DNA from 2 places in the Alkaliphilus flagellatus genome. Region 2 is predicted to be linked to the other one. Evidence: riboswitches for the same ligand, from Rfam matches in the RefSeq annotation. Region 2 holds a riboswitch; the other holds the start of a gene.

The links. A riboswitch is a leader RNA that binds a small molecule or an ion and turns the genes downstream of it on or off. The one in region 2 is predicted to bind S-adenosylmethionine.
Region 1: it holds a riboswitch for S-adenosylmethionine, as region 2 does, so the genes downstream of both, KQI88_RS08490 (homocysteine synthase) here and metK (methionine adenosyltransferase) in region 2, are expected to answer to the same signal.

What each region holds. Positions count from the first base shown of each region.
Region 1 covers NZ_JAHLQK010000003.1:173,761-178,361, reverse strand. The annotation lists gene KQI88_RS08500 (homoserine dehydrogenase) at 1-1,080, opposite strand, end outside; gene KQI88_RS08495 (homoserine O-succinyltransferase) at 1,135-2,019, opposite strand; gene KQI88_RS08490 (homocysteine synthase) at 2,150-3,448, opposite strand; SAM riboswitch class I at 3,565-3,684, opposite strand; SAM riboswitch class I at 3,912-4,017, opposite strand; gene KQI88_RS08485 (chromate transporter) at 4,125-4,601, opposite strand, start outside.
Region 2 covers NZ_JAHLQK010000003.1:398,327-402,927, reverse strand. The annotation lists gene KQI88_RS09490 (YvrJ family protein) at 1-151, opposite strand, end outside; gene KQI88_RS09485 (DUF2922 domain-containing protein) at 262-477, opposite strand; gene KQI88_RS09480 (DUF1659 domain-containing protein) at 562-783, opposite strand; gene KQI88_RS09475 (sigma-70 family RNA polymerase sigma factor) at 846-1,406, opposite strand; gene metK (methionine adenosyltransferase) at 1,583-2,770, opposite strand; SAM riboswitch class I at 2,909-3,016, opposite strand; gene KQI88_RS09465 (COG2426 family protein) at 3,132-3,599, opposite strand; gene KQI88_RS09460 (Spo0E family sporulation regulatory protein-aspartic acid phosphatase) at 3,772-3,948, shown strand; gene yyaC (spore protease YyaC) at 4,046-4,601, shown strand, end outside; gene KQI88_RS09450 (S-layer homology domain-containing protein) at 4,583-4,601, opposite strand, start outside.

The DNA of each region.
Region 1 (4,601 bases), 220 kb from region 2:
GACCACCTTTAGCACATAATCACTCAATGTATGCTTTGGGCTTAGTCTCACATAATATCTATCTTTAACTAAATCTGTATTGTTGCACAATTTATATGTTCCCTCATCTATTCCATAGTTTTGATAATTGTTATATAGTATATCAAGTACATCACTTACAACAGCATTTGCTGTAGGAAATTTGCCAGCACCTTGACCGTAAAACTTCAGCTCTCCTATGTCATTACCAATAATAGATATTAAATTATTAGCATTTTCTACCTTTGCATAAAATGAATCATCGGGTAAAAGGCTTGGTTCCACAGATAAATAATATTTATTACTCTTAAAAGAAGCTTTTGCTAATAGCTTTACAGTATATCCTAACTCCTTTATTACTTTCGTATCTACCGACTTAATAGTTCTAATACCTCTACAGTGGATATATTCTTCTTTTACTTCTCTTTTAAATGCTATAGTAGAGAGAATTGCTAATTTTCTTCTAACATCATATCCTTCAATATCATCTGTAGGGTCTGCTTCAGCGTAACCTAACTCTTGGGCAATATGTAATGCATCGGTAAACTCTAAATCTTCTCTAATCATTTTGCTTAATATAAAGTTAGAGGTACCGTTTAATATACTCTTTATTTCTTCAATATCATTTAAAGTCACTTGCTGCTTTAAGGGTTTAATAATCGGAACTCCTCCACCTACACTAGCTTCATATAAAAATGCCTTTTTATTTTTATTTGCTAAATCCATAAGCTCCTTCATATGTTTTGCAACTACTGCCTTATTCGCAGTTATTACATGTTTACCTGTAGTTAAAGCATGTTTTATATATGCATAGGCTTCTGCAGTGCCTCCTATAGCCTCTATAACTATATCTATATTAGGATCATCTAATATAAAATAAGGATTATCAATTAATTTATCTTTAGAAATGTTTATATTTCTATCTTTAGTTGTATCTTTAACGAGGACTTTATTTATGTTTAAATCTTTACCTATTAATGACCTAAAAAAATCTTTTCTTTTGTTGATAATCTCATAAACCCCTGTACCTACAGTGCCAAATCCTAATAGTCCTATATTCATAAAAAATGTCACTCCTCATTTAATATATTTAGTTGTATACTATACTTTCATTTTTTAACTATTAAATAGATATTCATTTATCCAATTTGTAAATAAAAGTTTAGAATAACTACTCCAATCTAAATTAGGTTTTTTATTATGATCGTCATTAGGAAAATAATTTTTAGGTAAATTTATATTTACGCCACGTTTTATATCTCTTTCATACTCTTCTTTTAAAGTATATTTATCATACTCAGGGTGACCTGTAATATAAATTTGTTTGCCATCTTTTGAGCTTACTATATAAATTCCTGCCTCATCTGATTCAGATAAAATTTCTAATTCTTTTATTTCTTCTATATCTTCTTTTCTCAATTTCACATATCTTGAATGAGGAACTATAAATCCATCATTAAATCCTTTTAATAGGACAGACCTTTTATTTACTACTATATGGGGAAAAACTCCGAATATTTTTTCTTTCGTTACACATTTATTTGTTCCATAATTGTAATATAAACCTGCTATAGCCGCCCAACATATATATAAGGTGGACTTTACTTTTTTGTTGGAATAATCTATTACTTCCTTAAGTTCATTCCAGTACTCAATATCATCAAAATCTAAAAATTCTAATGGAGTTCCAGTAATAATCATTCCTTCATAACTGTTATTTTCTATGTCCCTAAGGGTTTTATAATATTCTTCTAAATAAGTTTTGTCTGTATTTTGAGGTGTGTAGGTTTCCATCTGCAAGAAATCTACCTTTATATCTATAGGCATATGGCCAAGTATATTTAGAAACTGAAATTCTGCTTCACTTTTTTTAGGCATTAAATTTACAATTAAAATACGAATTGCTTCAGAATTACAACTGTTAAAATTGCCTTTTATTTCTATACCTTCGCTAATTAGTTTATTAACTGATAAAAGGTTCTTGTTTATTATTAAAGACATTTAATCCCCATCCTCTCATAATTAAAGGCTTCCAACATCTAAAGATTAAGACATACCCTTCCTTGTAGTATGTGTTTCTAAGAGATGTAGAGTTATCACTCCCTCTCTGAGAGAAGGAGTCTTATAACTTTTAGCTATGGGACAGAACTGCTGTTTTAAGAGCTTGATCTATGTCTTCTATAAGATCTTCTACATCTTCGATTCCTATGGATAGTCTTATCATATCTGGTGTAACTCCAGCATTTAATTGTTCTTCTTCACTTAATTGAGCATGGGTAGTGCTTGCTGGGTGTATTACAAGGGACTTAGCATCTGCAACATTAGCAAGATGTGAAAATATTTCTAATGCTTCAATAAATCTTGTTCCTTCTTCTACTCCACCTTTTATACCAAAAGTAAATATGGAGCCAACTCCTTTTGGAAAATATTTTTTTGCAAGATCATAATATTTGTTACCTTCTAGGCTAGGATAATTTACCCAAGAAACAAGTGGGTGCACTTGTAAAAATTCTGCAATTTTTTTTGCATTTGAAACATGTCTGTCTACTCTTAATGAAAGGGTCTCCAGCCCTTGTAAAAATAAAAATGAGTTAAATGGACTTAGGGCTGCTCCTGTATCTCTTAAAAGCTGTACTCTTGCTTTTATAATATAAGCCGCTGCTCCTGTATCTTTAGCATATGCTATACCGTTATAGCTTGGGTCTGGCTTATTAAACTCTGGAAATTTACTATTGCCTAACCAATTAAAATTGCCAGAGTCTACTATTACTCCTCCTATAGAAGTCCCATGACCACCTATAAACTTTGTTGCAGAATGAACTACAATATCAGCACCATATTCTATTGGTTTTATAAGGTATGGTGTTGCAAATGTATTGTCTATAATTAATGGTATGTTGTGATTATGGGCAATGTTGGCAACTGCCTCAATATCAATAAGATTTATGCCAGGATTTCCTATGGTTTCTACAAAAATTGCCTTGGTTTTATCATTTATAGCATTTCTAAAGTTTTGTGGATCATCAGGATTTACGAATATAGTTTTAATACCTAACTTAGGAAGGGTTGTAGATAAAAGGTTGTATGTGCCACCATACAAGGTACTAGCTGAAACTATTTCGTCTCCTGCTCCTGCTATATTGATTATGGCGTAGGTAATTGCAGCAGAACCAGATGCAACAGCAAGAGCACCTACTCCTCCTTCTAAAGCTGCTATTCTTTTTTCAAAAACATCAGTTGTTGGATTCATAATTCTAGTGTAAATATTTCCTTCTTCTTTTAAAGCAAATAAATTTGCTCCATGCTCAACACTATTAAAAACATAGGATGTAGTCTGGTATATTGGAACTGCCCTAGAACCTGTTGCACTATCTACTTCCTGTCCTCCATGAACTTGTAATGTGTCAAATTTTAATTTTTTTTCCTCCATTTTGATCTCTCCTTAAAAATATTTTTATTAAATAACATAAAAAACCCCTTTCTCTAAATTTGAATAATCTAGATGAAAGAGGGCTTTACATGCAGCGGTAACTATTCCACAGCTCCCTCTCATCTTTCACTAGGATTTAATTAACCTAGGGTAGGAATTGGCACCTTTTCAGACAAATGAGTCTGAAGGTTGCCGAGGTTTCATAGGGCCTTTCCCTCCACCTCTCTTGATAAGAGTTTTGTTATTAAGTTTTTTAATATTATACTTTCCTACAAATAAAAAATTCCGCTATTGCTACCGCAATGCTCCATGGCGCACTCAATTTTTAGCATGGCTAAAAACTTCAAGTGCTTAAAATACTTCTAACCTCCTGCTTTCTTTAATTAGTTCATTATAAAAGAAAATTGGACTTTCTTAGATAATAAAAAAACCTCTTTAGCTGAAAGAGGTTGTAATAATCGTCTTCTTATCTTTCAGCTTATGCTGTAGGATTTAGCACCGGATATGTATATAAACATATTGGTTGCTGGGCTTCATAGGGCCTTTCCCTCCACCTCTCTTGATAAGTATTATATTAAATTAATGCTATTCTAATAAATATTAATTACTATGTCAATAGTTTTTATGTAATTTATGCTAATTATTATATATTATTTAAAATATATCAAAATTATAACTAGTATTTAAATATAATGCCTATAAAAGCAGCACCTACTAAATATAATATTGGATGTTTTTTATATTTGTTTATTAAATATAGCATGATTGAAAATAACACAATTGCCTTTAAATCTAATATTGATAAAATTTTATTTGTAGTCTTATATTTTTCAATATCAAACAAGGCAATTTTCGCCACTTCAAAGGCTACCGCTGCAATTAGCCCTGTTACTGCTGGTCTTATTCCATAAAAACTAGATTTTACAATAGGCTTTTCACTAAATTTCGCGAAGTAATGAGCAATTAATAATATTATTATAACAGATGGAGTTACAATTCCTATTGTTGCTACTATACCACCTAATACTCCAGCTGTTGTATTACCTACAAATGTGGCTGTATTTACCCCTATAGGACCTGGTGTAGACTCAGAAATTGCTATCATATCTAACAATTGCTCGTGGGTAATCCATCCATATTTATCTATTAACTG
Region 2 (4,601 bases):
GAGTTTTGACTGTTAATAGATCGATTGATTTTGCTAGTTCATTTATACTAATAGTTAAGCTTTCGACTTTCCCTTCTAGCCTAATTAGTAAGTAAATAGAAATAACTATTGGGAATCCTAGGTTCGCAACCTGGCCAAATATATCATTCATTTTTTAACCTCCATATATTCATATTTGAAGCCCTATGGGCGTGTATTTATATTTATTTTACTAACTATTAGATGAGAACAGCCGAGGTTCTCCCCCGGCTATTCCTATATTTATGCAAGGTTCAGATCTTGCTCCTGAGTGATTATTACCTTAGCACCTTCTACCTGTGCAAGATTCATGCCACTTGGAGCAAATATGTTTTTGCTAATAATACCTTCCATTACTGTTTTCACTTCTTCAGATGTTATGTCTTCTCTAGCATTAGCTACAACTATTTTAGCTCCTTTACCGTCTTCCTTTTTAAAGCTTAATTCTAATACTCGCATTTTTTCACCTCCTCTTTCGAAAGGGTAGCCCTTTCCTATATTAGAACTGTTTGAAATCTAAAAACAGATTACCTTTACCTGCAATTATTCAACCAATTCTTTTTCATCCGTTCTAACTACTGTTTTTAATGACTTTGTTTGAAGTCTAGCCATATCTACAGCTACTGCATAAATATCGCTATCATCTGCATCTCCTTTAACATTACTGTAGGTTTTACTTACTAGCTTTTCTTTTCCTTCTCCGTCTACACCATCAATAAAACGAAGTCTAATTCTTGAGCTTTGGTTAATTATATTTACTGGCATCTTTTCACCTCCTTTCTCTTACACCTATTACATGTTTTGAGAAAGGAAATGTTAGCCTACCTTTATAAAATATTTTTTAACTTTTCTAATGCCTTTGCTTTATCCTTTGCAACTGTAACATAATGAACCTTTCTTGCTTCTGCTATATCCTTCAGCATATAGCCTTTTAAATAATAGTCTTCTATAATCCCTCGCTCTTTTGCATCCAGCTTATTAATGGCTCTTATTAAAGCTTTGTACTCTTCTTCTTTTAAATAATCTGACTCTATAGAAACCTTTTCATCTACTAATAAATCTAGTAGAGATGTCCCCTCATCTTCACCAACAAACTGATCTAAAGAAATAGTTATTTTTTCCTTTCTACGTCTATTTTGATAATGATGCTTTAGTCTGATTGTAACAAAGCCTAGGAATGGAACTCCCTTACTAATATCAAAGACATTTAAAGCCTCTAATATTTGCCATGCCCCTTCCTGATAAAGCTCCTCGTCCCATCCAGTTTGTCCACCATATTTTTTACTATATGAAACTACTAATGGTTTAAGTCTATCAATAATCCATTCTTTTGCTATACTGTCTCCTTTTAGAGCAGCTCCTACTTTTTTATCAAATTCAATGTACAAAGTTATCCTTCCTTTTGGAAGGGGCCCCTTCGAATATTACCGGTTAAGATGATTGTACATAAGTAAATAAAAAAAGGACAAAGTGGAATCATCCTCTTTGTCCTTTTTTTATTTGCCTTTTATTTATCTATTCCTTATATTACTATCAGTTTTTTCGAGAATAGATCTAATTTATCTTATAGTCCTGCTTCTTTTCTTAATATATCCGCCTTATCTGTTCTTTCCCATGTAAGGTCTAGATCTGTTCTTCCAAAGTGTCCATAAGCAGCAACTTTTCTATAACCAGGCTTTCTTAGTTCTAAATCTCTAATAATAGCCGCTGGTCTTAAATCAAAGTGCTTTTTAACAAGTTCTGTTAATTTTAACTCGTCTACTTTACCAGTGCCAAATGTTTCAACTAGTATAGATACTGGTTCTGCAACCCCAATAGCATAGGCTAATTCGATTTCACATTTGTCTGCTAAGCCTGCAGCTACTATATTTTTAGCAACATATCTAGCAGCATATGCAGCAGAACGGTCTACCTTTGTTGCGTCTTTTCCAGAAAAAGCTCCTCCACCATGACGAGCATATCCTCCGTATGTATCAACAATTATTTTTCTTCCTGTTAAACCAGCATCTCCTTGTGGTCCTCCGATAACAAAACGACCAGTTGGATTAATGAAATATCTTGTATTTGCATCTAATAATTCTTCTGGAACAATTTTGTTGATAACATGCTCAATCATATCTTTTTCAATAGTTTTACCATCTACATCAGGACTGTGCTGTGTAGAAATAACTATTGTATCGATTCTAACAGGCTTGTCTCCATCATACTCAACAGTTACTTGAGTTTTTCCATCTGGTCTTAAATAGTCTAGTGTACCATTTCTTCTTACATCAGATAATCTTTTAGCTAGTTTGTGTGCTAATGAAATAGGTAGTGGCATAAGCTCTGGTGTTTCGTTGCAAGCAAAGCCAAACATAATACCTTGATCTCCTGCTCCTATAGATTCTAGCTCATCCTTTTGTGCACCTTTTTTATTTTCAAATGCTTCATTAACTCCCATTGCAATATCTGGAGATTGCTCATCTATTGCAGTTAATACTGCGCATGTGTCAGAGTCAAAACCATATTTTGCCCTAGTGTAGCCTATCTCTTCTATTGTCTTTCTAACTATTTTAGGAATATCCACATAGCAATCTGTTGATATTTCACCGGCAACTAGTACAAGTCCTGTAGAAACACTTGTTTCGCAAGCAACTCTAGCTGATGGATCTTTTTCTAAAATAGCATCTAATATAGAATCGGAAATTTGGTCGCATATTTTATCTGGATGTCCTTCAGTTACTGACTCTGAAGTAAATAATCTTTTTATCACTAAAAAAACCTCCTTAGTTCTTCTTCATTTTATTATTTCCCACTTAAGCAATAAAAATTGCATTTTGATACCTTAGATGGTGAAATTAAAAAATAAAAAAACCTCATTCAACAGAAAGAGGCTATATTCTTTGCTCTTTCCTCATCTTTCAGAATTATAATTCTGTAGGATTTAGCACCACACATATAAATATATTATGGTTGCCGGGTTTCATTGGGCCTATCCCTCCACCGCTCTTGATAAGGCATCAAGATTTTTATTTAATTGTAACTAGAAATAATATTAGCATTAGGTGGCCTATATGTCAACATTTTTTTACATATATGAAACTTTTTATTAAAATTCTATCATATATTTCTTTCTAAATATTTACCATAATATAACTAAGTATAAACATAATAGCACCTGCAATAGTATTGCCTAGTGCAATAGCAGGAAAGGCATGCCTAAATCGTATATTAAACAGTATTGCGGCTAAACTACCTGTCCATACACCAGTGCCTGGTAATGGTATAGCCACAAAAATTATTAATCCAATAATACTATATTTTTTTATTTTTTTACTTTTTTTCAGTGTACTTTTAACTAATTTATCTACAAAACTTCTAAAGAACTTTGTTCTTCTTAACCTAATAAAAATAGGCTTTAAGAAAAAAAGTAAAAAAGGAACAGGAATTAGGCTACCTAAAATACCTAAGATAGTAGCATGTATGGGACTGAGTCCCATGGATACACCAATAGGAATAGCCCCTTTAAGCTCCATTAACGGCATTGCAGCGATTAATAATACCATTATTTCTTTAGTAATAATTTCAAGTATTTTCTCCATTTCATCACCCCTACATACTTACATTATATATGAATATTTCAAAAAATATCATTAGATTTATTTTGTAATAATAAATTAATAATTAAACTTTTTAGTCGTGATATAATATTTGTATAGTATAAACTATAAAATACTTTTATTACACTACTTTGACAACTCACGAGGTGATTTTGTGGACAGAATACAAGACAGAATACAAGACAGAATACAAGAACTTGAGCTACTAATAGAACAGTTGCAGACTAAACTCCGAAATTATTTGGATGATGAAAGACCTAAAAATGAAATTTACGAATTAAGTACACAGATTGACGACCTAATAGTTGAATACTCTAATTTAACTAGGTAAGTTGTCTGATGTTATGGAAACAATTATAAAATTTTTGTTTCTTATCATTGGAATATTATAAGAACATCCCCTATATATTATTTAAGGGGGTGTTCTTTTGAATATACAAACAAGTCAATATCACAGAAACACTTCAAATTGCATAGGTCATTATAAGGCTCCTTCAGCAATAGAGGAGCTTTCTAAATATTTGCATAATAATATTAGAGCGCCTCTACTTATTTTTTGTGTCGGCACTGATCGCTGTATAGGTGATGCTCTAGGCCCATTAACAGGTACAATTTTAAAAAAGCTAAATCCATCATTTCCTATATATGGTACAATAGAAGATCCAATTCATGCACTTAACATTTCTAGCAGCTTAAGAGAAATAAAGAAAAGGCATCCTGGATATTTCATAGTAGCTGTGGATGCCTCATTAGGAAATGAAGATGAAATTGGCAATATAATAATAAGAAAAGGTTCTCTTTACCCCGGAAAAGGTGTAGGTAAGAAACTTCCTGCCGTAGGAGACGTTTCTATTGTTGGAATAGTAGAGGATGCCAGCTGTGATGTTGTTTCTACCATTCATAATATTCGTCTTCATTTTATTATGTCAATGGCAGAGGTTATTGCATCTATTATTACAGATGGATTAGTTGATAATAATTTTA